DNA from 2 places in the Agathobaculum sp. Marseille-P7918 genome. Region 1 is predicted to be linked to the other one. Evidence: a T-box and tRNA genes for the amino acid it is inferred to sense, from the RefSeq annotation. Region 1 holds a T-box; the other holds one or more tRNA genes.

Region 1 (4,370 bases):
GCAACCGGCTTGTCGTTGTCGCAGATGGCCAGCATCTTGTCGGTCAGGTCGTGATCCTGCCCGTCAAGGGTCTGGATGGACTCGCCGTTCCGAGCGCGGCGCACGACAATCTTGCCGTCGGACAGGCAGGAGTAATCGAACGCATGCATCGGCTGACCGTATTCAAGCATGACGTAGTTGGTGATATCAACGATGTTGTTAATCGGGCGTACGCCGCAGGCATGCAGACGCTCGCGCATCCACGCGGGGGACGGCTCGATTTTGATGTTCTTGACCAGACGCGCGGTGTAGCGCGGGCACAGATCGGTGTCGACCACCTCAACCGACATATACTTGTTGATGTCGTCGCCCGAACCCTTGACCACCGGCTCCTTGACCGAAAACGGACGGTCAAAGGTCGCGGCGGTTTCGCGCGCAAGACCGATGACGCTGAAGCAGTCGGCACGGTTGGAGGTGATTTCAAAGTCGGCAACGTAGTCGTCGAGACCGAGCACCTTCTTGATATCCTCGCCCACGGGCGTGCCTTCGGGCAGGAACAGGATGCCGTTCTCGCAGGCGTAGGGCACGCAGCCGTGCGTCAGCCCCAGCTCCTGGAACGAGCACATCATGCCGTTAGAGACTTCGCCGCGCAGCTTGCCCTTGGTGATTTTGACGCCGCCGGGCAGCGTGGACTTGTGCAGCGCGACCGGGCAGATTTCGCCCACCGAATCGGGGGTGACATTGGGCGCGCCGGTGACGATCTGAATGGGTTCGCTCTGACCCACGTCGATCTGGCAGATTTTCAGGTGGTCGGAGTCCGGATGGTCGACAACCGACAGCACTTTGCCGGTCACGACGTTTTCAATCTCCGCGCCGAGATAGTAAACCTCCTCGACCTTGGAGCCGGACATGGTCAGACGGGCGTCATACTCCTTGGGGGTGACGCCGGAAATATCGGTATAATCCGAAAGCCAGGAAAGCGGCAACTTCATAATAGATGAACGCTCCTTTATCGTAATGTTCAGGATACCGCGCCGTCAGGCGCATTTTAGAAAGGCTGCAAAGCAGCCGAAAAAACCGGGAGCACAAGGTGAATTGGTCGCAGACCAAGAGAGGGCGGCCTGGGCCGTGTATCACGGTTTTTTCTCAGCGTGGGATGCATCCGTACGGAGGTACGGTGCATCCTTTCGTTCGAAAGCGTGGTTTCGAACGAAGTTCTTAGAACTGTTCCAAAAACCGCACGTCGTTCTCGTAGAACAGGCGGATGTCGTCAATCTTGAAACGGCCCATGACCGTGCGCTCCAGACCGATGCCGAACGCATAGCCCGAATACTCCTCGGGGTCGATGCCGCTCATTTCGAGCACCTTGGGGTGCACCATGCCGCAGCCGAGGATTTCGATCCAGCCCTCGCCCTTGCACAGCGGGCAGCCCGCGCCGTGGCAGCGGTAGCACTGGATATCCATTTCGGCACTCGGCTCGGTGAACGGGAAGTGGTGCGGGCGGAACCGCACGACCGTGTCCTCGCCGTACAGCTTTTTGGCGAACAGTTCAAGGATGCCCTTGAGGTCAGACATGCGGATGCCCTTATCGACGACCAGCCCCTCAATCTGATGGAACAGCGGGGAGTGGGTGGCGTCAACCGCGTCCGAACGGTACACGCGGCCCGGTGCAATGATGCGGATGGGGGGCTTTTTCTGCTCCATCGTGCGCACCTGCATGGGCGAGGTCTGCGTGCGCAGCACCACGTTGTCCGAGATGTAGAAGGTGTCCTGCGTGTCGCGCGCGGGATGGTCCTTCGGGATGTTGAGCGCTTCAAAGTTGTAGTGGTCCAGCTCGACCTCCGGGCCTTCTGCAATCGAGAAGCCCAGACCGATGAAGATTTCCTTGAGCTCGTCCAGCACGATATTGAGCGGGTGCTTTTTGCCGATGACGACTTCCTCGCCCGGCAGAGTGACGTCGATGGTCTCAGCCTCCAGCTTATGTGCCAGCGCAGCCTGCTCGATGACTTCCTTCTGCTTGTCGATGATGGTTTCGATTTCGGCGCGCACGTCGTTAATGAGCTGGCCGACAACCGGACGCTCCTCTGCGGCCACGTCCTTCATGCCCTTTAAGAGTGCGGTCAGCTCGCCCTTTTTGCCGAGAAAGCGTACACGCGCCTCGTCGAGCGCACGGGCGTCGCCCGCAGCGGCAAGCTGGTCCTTGGCGGCCTGCAAAATGCCTTGCAGTTTTTCTTTCATGATGACTCTCCTTTATGAAAAATCGTTCAGGGACGCAATAAAAAAGCCTTTCGTCCCGAAAAAGTAGGGACGAAAGGCGTATAATACATCTTCCGTGGTACCACCCTGATTCCCGGACAGGCCGGGCGCTCATTGAACGCCGGTAACGGGGCGTTACTTCGCCTGCGCCTACTGGAAAAGCCGTTCAGCGCCGGTGCTCGCAGGGGAACTTCGCGTCAGGTCTCTTTGAACGGCTCGCAGCCAAAGGCCGTTTTCTCTGAAAAGAGGGGAGTGACGGTACTTTCCCTGTTCATCGCAGGTATCGTTATTCCATAACAGTATTATTAAAACACAGTTTTCCGGCAAATGCAAGGGGAAGTTGCACAAATTTGCGTACAATCAGGCGCCCAGCGCAAAGGTGAGCGGTTTGCAGCTTTCAAACTGCCAGTCAGTCATCTCGACGACCACGCCGCCGGTGAGCGCATCGGCCGGCACGTCCTCAAAAATATATGCCGTGATGCCGTATGCATCGGGCAGTATGGTAGCGTTGCAGTTGGGGAGTGCGGCGGGGTATATATCCCGGTTGGGGTCCTCGTTTTCGAAGAAGCATACGAGCGCCTCGGCCTGCGGATAGTAGGCCGCGCGGTGCAAGCTCACGCCGTCTTGCTCGACGGGCTGTGAAAGCAGCTCCTGCGCCGACAGGATGCCGTCCGGCACGGTGTTTTCAATTTGCGTCATGCGCGCGGTGCGCACTTCGGCCTGGATGGTCTGTTGTTTGCCGACGGTCTGCCACGCAAGACCGGACACCGCGACGAGCACCGCCATGGCGAGCAGCACAAGCAGAAATTTTCGTTTGCGGGTCATTCGATTCCTCCTTCTAATACATCAAATGCGCCAGCGCGCTGTAAACCGGCGTGATGAACAGCGTGCCGATGACAAAGCTCACAAGGTTGGCGGTGATGGCATACGCCACGCGGCGCGCGCGGGTGTGTCCGCGCAGAAAGCGCGCATAGGCAAGCACTTCGACGACGAAAATAACCGCTTCGACGGCAAACGCCCAGAAAAAGGCTTGTCTCCAATCGGCGGAGAGCAAAATGCGCCCATAGGTAAGCGTCATCAAAGTCTGCGTTGCAAGGTTGACCAGCAAAAACGGCTTGAGGTTTTCGTACAGCTTGAAACGGAACAGCAGCAGCACCGCTGCCTCGATGAGGAGCGTTACCATAAAGGTGCAGACAAATTGTTTGAGCAGGCCAATTCCAATCGGTGAGGTCGAGATTTCGCCGGTCTGTGCGTTGATGGTAAAGGTTTGCATTGCGCGGGTGCGCTCGGCCTCGCCGGTCAGCAGCACCGTGCCGTCCTCATGCAGCAGCGCCGCACGGAACGGCGAGGGAAAGGGAATGGTCCATAAAAACACCTGCTCGCTGTTGTACGGTGCATAGTCCCACACATACCAGCCGTCCGGCAGGGCGGCGGTGAGCGCTTCGGGCGGATTTTGCGGGGGATTGTCATACGGCTCGTTTCCGAGCAGGGCGACAGATACAATGCCGTCGTTCATCCCGGCGATGCTGATGTAAATGGACGAGGTCGGCAGGCCGTTGGCGCGCGCGGAAACAGGCAGCAGAACAAGGAGCAAAGCAAACAGGCAGAGAACAGAACGGAGCTTTTGACGCATGGCGATCGCCTCCCTGTGTTTTGATACCTTCATTATAGCAGAGGGGCGGCAAAGCACAAGTTACAGGACGGGTTTTCAGTCGATGGCGCGCTCCTCCGCGCCGGAGAGCGCCTGCCGCAGTCCGGAAAGGACGGTTTTGCGGTCGGCGGTTTCGTCCGACAGCTCCATGTAGCGGACAAGGTCGTCCACCGCGCGCACCAGATACAGATAGGCGTCCTTGTAGTTGAGTTCATCCATGAGATACACCTCCAAATTGTTAGTATATTCTTAGTACATTTTTAGTAGACTACCAACATCATACCACATAAAAGTCTTAAAGTGAACTTAAAATAAGTTCAAGTGTTTTGAGGTGTATTATGGGTGAGTCCAAACACATCGGTTTTCGCGTGGATGAGGAAACGCTGGAAAAGCTACGTTATGTTGCGTCCTACGAAGGCCGCTCTATCAATGGACACTTAATGTATCTTGCGCGGGAAGATATTCGCCGCTTTGAAAAAGAACA
Region 2 (4,370 bases), on a different contig from region 1:
CCCGCTCGTCAGGCTGTTAAGGACATGGTTGCTCACAAGCTGGTCCATGTGCTCGGCTGCAACGGCAAGGCATAAGAAGTTTCTGCGTTGGAAACAGTGCGAACCGCATCCTTTTGGATGCGGTTCGTTTTTTTTATCGGAATGGACTGCATAAGAACGGTTTGTAAGTCGGTTTTCGTACTTTACATTATGAAAGCGCTGTGCTATAATGTGAATAAACGAAAACGTAATATGCATGTAGGAGGGATACGTCTTGAATCGAAAGCTGAAAGATGAGGATATGGACATCTTGTTTCGAGGGATCCTGAAGCTCAAGACAGTGGAAGATTGTTATGACTTTTTTGAGGATTTGTGTACAATCGCTGAGCTTCGTGCAATGGTGCAGCGCTTTCAGGTTGCTCGCATGTTGGACGAGGGCCGCATTTACAGCGACATTGTGCAGGAGACCGGTGCATCGACGGCCACAATCAGCCGTGTCAATAAGTGCTTGGTATATGGGTCCGATGGATATCGTAAAATGCTGGACCGTTTGAAGGAAGACGATGAATAGTTATCAAACTCTGTCGGCATACTATGACCGCTTTACAGATGATGTGGGCTATGAGCAGTGGGCGGAGTTTTTTGTTGCGCTGTTTGCGCGTGAAGGTGTAGAACCCAAGCTCGTTCTCGATCTGGCCTGTGGTACAGGCAGTCTGACGCGATTGCTGGCGCAGCGCGGATACGACATGATCGGTGTGGATGCTTCCCCTGAAATGCTGATGCAGGCGATGCAGAACACCTTTGATTGCGAACCGCGCCCGCTGTTCCTCAATCAGCGCATGGAGCAGCTTGATTTATACGGTACGGTGGATGTGTGCCTGTGCTGTCTGGACAGCGTTAATTATGTGACGGAACCGGCGGTGCTGCAAAAGGCGTTCGACCGGGTACACTTATTTCTGGAGCCCAAAACGGGTTTATTCGTGTTCGATATCAACACGCCAGAAAAGTTTGCGCGCATTGATGGTAACAGCTATGTGCGCGAGGATGAGGACGTGTTTTGCGTCTGGCAGGCCGCAGTAGAGGACGGTCTGTGTGCCTATCAGTTCGATATTTTCGAACGGGACGGTGATGCATGGACACGCGCGCAGGAGACGCATGAGGAGCGTATTTACACCATTCCGGAACTGATCGCCATGCTGGAAAAGGCAGGCTTTTCCGAAATCAAAACCTATGGAGACCAATCGTTCTCGCCGGTACAGGGTGGGGAAGATAGGGTTTATATTACCGCACGAAAGAGAGATTAAACAAATATGAGCGATACGTTACTTCGCGCAATCGCCCGAGATGCGGGCATTCAGATTTCCGCCGCCGTGACGACCGGATTGGTCGAGCGTGCGCGGGAGATTCACGATACTACGCCGGTGGCGACCGCGGCGCTTGGTCGTACCCTGACTGCGACGGCGATTATGGGCAGCCAGCTCAAGACCGATGATGGGTCGGTTACCGTACAGGTTAAGGGAAACGGCCCGCTGGGGACGATTGTTTGCGTCGGCGATGCAGACGGCTGGGTACGCGGTTATCTGCAGAATGCGGGCTGTGAGCTGCCGCTGCGCGCGGATGGCAAGCTGGACGTGGGCGGCGGTGTAGGCCGTGGCTATCTGATGGTGATAAAGGACATTGGGCTGAAAGACCCGATTACCGGTACGGTTGCATTGGTCAATGGTGAAATTGCCGAGGATTTGACACGCTATTTTGCGGAGAGCGAGCAGATTCCGTCTGCGTGTGCGCTGGGGGTGCTGGTGGATACCGACCGTTCGGTCAAGTGCGCGGGCGGCTGGCTGGTGCAGCTGATGCCGGGTGTCAAGGATGCGGATATTGACCGTCTGGAAGCGAATCTGGCAAAAATTGAGCCGATGACCACAATGCTGGACAAGGGGATGACGCTCGAGCAAATCGTGCAGACCGTGCTGGACGGCTTCGCGGTAGACTTTTTACAGACCGATCCGATTGGCTACCGTTGTGCGTGCAGTCGGGAAAAGGTGGAGCGCGCTCTGCTCAGCATGGGAAAAGACGAATTATCCAAAATGGCGGAAGAACAGGAAAAAAGTGAGGTAACTTGCCAGTTTTGCGATAAAGTCTATGTTTTTTCGCGGGAAGAGTTGCGACAGCTTTTGGCCCATGCAGAAAAATAAAAAAATCGTCAAAAAAGTGTTGACATTTCGCTAATGTTTCGATATAATAAATCTCGCCGCTGATGATTACGGCGGCGGCGATTCGGCCCGGTAGCTCAGTTGGTTAGAGCGCCAGCCTGTCACGCTGGAGGCCGTGGGTTCAAGTCCCATCCGGGTCGCCATTTCTTCAGTCTTAATCGATTGAAGAAAACTTGCCTCTGTAGCTCAGTCGGTAGAGCAGGGGACTGAAAATCCCCGTGTCGGTGGTTCGATTCCGCCCGGAGGCACCATAAATATGCGGCTGTAGCTCATCTGGTAGAGCGCCACCTTGCCAAGGTGGAGGTAGCGAGTTCGAGCCTCGTCAGCCGCTCCACATCTGGTACCATAGCCAAGCGGTAAGGCGTGGGACTGCAACTCCCTGATCCCCAGTTCGATTCTGGGTGGTACCTCCAAAAAAAGAGACGCCAATGTGGCGTCTCTTTTTTTGCTTTCTGAAAAATAATAAGAAAATCTTAAGAATTTCATGAGGAAAATCAACAGAAACCTTTGTTATCATAGAACCATAGAGGAGGGGGACACCATGGAGAAGCTTACGGTACTAGTGGTGGACGATGATAAGGAGATTGTGGACAGCATTGCGATTTTTTTGCAGGCAGACGGCTACGCGGTTGAGAAAGCCTATAACGGCCTGGAAGCGCTGGACATTATTATGACGCGTATGGTTCATCTGCTGCTGCTGGACATCATGATGCCCGAACTGGACGGTATCAAGACACTGCTCAAGGTGCGGGAGAGCAAGAACATTCCGATTATCCTGATTTCGGCCAAGAGTGAGGATGCGGATAAAATTCTCGGTTTGACGGCGGGCGCGGATGATTACATCACGAAGCCTTTTAACCCATCTGAGTTGGTGGCGCGGGTCAAGAGCCAGCTGCGGCGCTATACGCAGCTTGGTGCAATGCAGGTGACGGAAAAGCAGATTGCTATTCGAGGGCTGGTGCTCGATACCGAGAGTAAAACGGTAACAGTAGATGGTGAAGCGGTGCGCCTGACGCCGCTTGAATACAAAATCCTCGAACTGCTGTGTCGCCATCCGGGTAAGGTATTCTCTACCGAGGAGATTTATCGGCAGGTATGGAATGATGAAGTTGTGTCGGACAATGCGATTGCGGTGCATGTGCGGCACATTCGTGAAAAGATTGAAATCAACCCGAAGGAGCCGCGGTACCTCAAGGTCGTGTGGGGCGTGGGATACAAGATAGAGAGGAGTGAGGGAACATGAAAAAGGTGATGCGTTCGCCTATTCTGAAGGGCATTGCGTTTGTGGTGTGCCTGGTCTGTGTGGCGGTGGCCGGATTGACGGCTGGCAGTGCGGCACAGTGGTTTTATGAACAGAGTGAAGAGTATGGAGGCAGCGTTTATCTGCTGGAGTCCAGCTTTGAAAGCTCGGGGATGTTAAGTCGAGGTTTCAATTCTGCATTGACGATTTTGGATAATTCGCTTCGCAATGGTCGGGATCAGAATGAAACTGCGCAATTGCTGAAAGATAATTTCTATGGTGACTATTATGCCAGATTGGGTGGTACGGTCTTAAAAAATGTCGATTTGACTGAGACGAGGACAGAGAGTTCTCCTTATTATCTGATAATCAAACCGGGAGAATGGTATGGCAATGTTGAAGTATGGGACTATACGTATGTACTTCTGGGCTGGACAGACAAGTATGACGATTACTGGGATGAGCAGACAGTGGCAGAAAAAGCAGCGGATAGGACCCAGTTGCAGGCGGGAGACTGCATCCTCCTGCGTATGACGGAAGAGCAGGCTGCTGCATTGCGTACGCGATGGGAACAGGGACGCGACGTATTCAGCGGTGCAGTTGCCAAATGCATCGCGGTGTTCTTTGTGGCGCTGGTTGCATTAATTTATCTGCTGTTTGTTACCGGTCGTCGTGCAGAGGATGAGCAAGTACATCTGGTGTTGCTCGACCGAATGTTTGTTGAACTAAATTTGCTGCTAATCGGTGGCACAGCGATTGGCACAGCGGCGTTGGTGTTCGTTGGTTTGGATATGGTGTTTAGTAGCAGCAACAGCGGTGCAATGACGGTAATGACCAAGCTGCTGACTGCGCTGCTTGTCTGCGCGTTCGCGCTGGTAATAGAATTGATTCTCTCGCTCGTGCGTAATATGAAAAATCGTACGTTTGTTGAGCGCTCCTTT

The links. The T-box of region 1 lies ahead of pheS (phenylalanine--tRNA ligase subunit alpha). A T-box ahead of a tRNA ligase gene usually reads a tRNA of that ligase, here a tRNA-Phe.
Region 2: it encodes a tRNA-Phe, which carries the amino acid that the T-box ahead of pheS (phenylalanine--tRNA ligase subunit alpha) is inferred to sense. The anticodon was not compared.

What each region holds. Positions count from the first base shown of each region.
Region 1 covers NZ_CAXTXI010000002.1:296,266-300,635, reverse strand. The annotation lists gene pheT (phenylalanine--tRNA ligase subunit beta) at 1-971, opposite strand, end outside; gene pheS (phenylalanine--tRNA ligase subunit alpha) at 1,198-2,217, opposite strand; T-box leader at 2,280-2,519, opposite strand; gene ACESSO_RS04830 (hypothetical protein) at 2,596-3,060, opposite strand; gene ACESSO_RS04825 (hypothetical protein) at 3,074-3,868, opposite strand; gene ACESSO_RS04820 (hypothetical protein) at 3,944-4,105, opposite strand; gene ACESSO_RS04815 (Arc family DNA-binding protein) at 4,225-4,370, shown strand, end outside.
Region 2 covers NZ_CAXTXI010000009.1:73,427-77,796, forward strand. The annotation lists gene fba (class II fructose-1,6-bisphosphate aldolase) at 1-75, shown strand, start outside; gene ACESSO_RS12245 (YerC/YecD family TrpR-related protein) at 254-550, shown strand; gene ACESSO_RS12250 (class I SAM-dependent methyltransferase) at 543-1,283, shown strand; gene hslO (Hsp33 family molecular chaperone HslO) at 1,290-2,171, shown strand; tRNA gene ACESSO_RS12260 (tRNA-Asp) at 2,256-2,332, shown strand; tRNA gene ACESSO_RS12265 (tRNA-Phe) at 2,365-2,440, shown strand; tRNA gene ACESSO_RS12270 (tRNA-Gly) at 2,448-2,523, shown strand; tRNA gene ACESSO_RS12275 (tRNA-Cys) at 2,529-2,602, shown strand; gene ACESSO_RS12280 (response regulator transcription factor) at 2,731-3,432, shown strand; gene ACESSO_RS12285 (sensor histidine kinase) at 3,429-4,370, shown strand, end outside.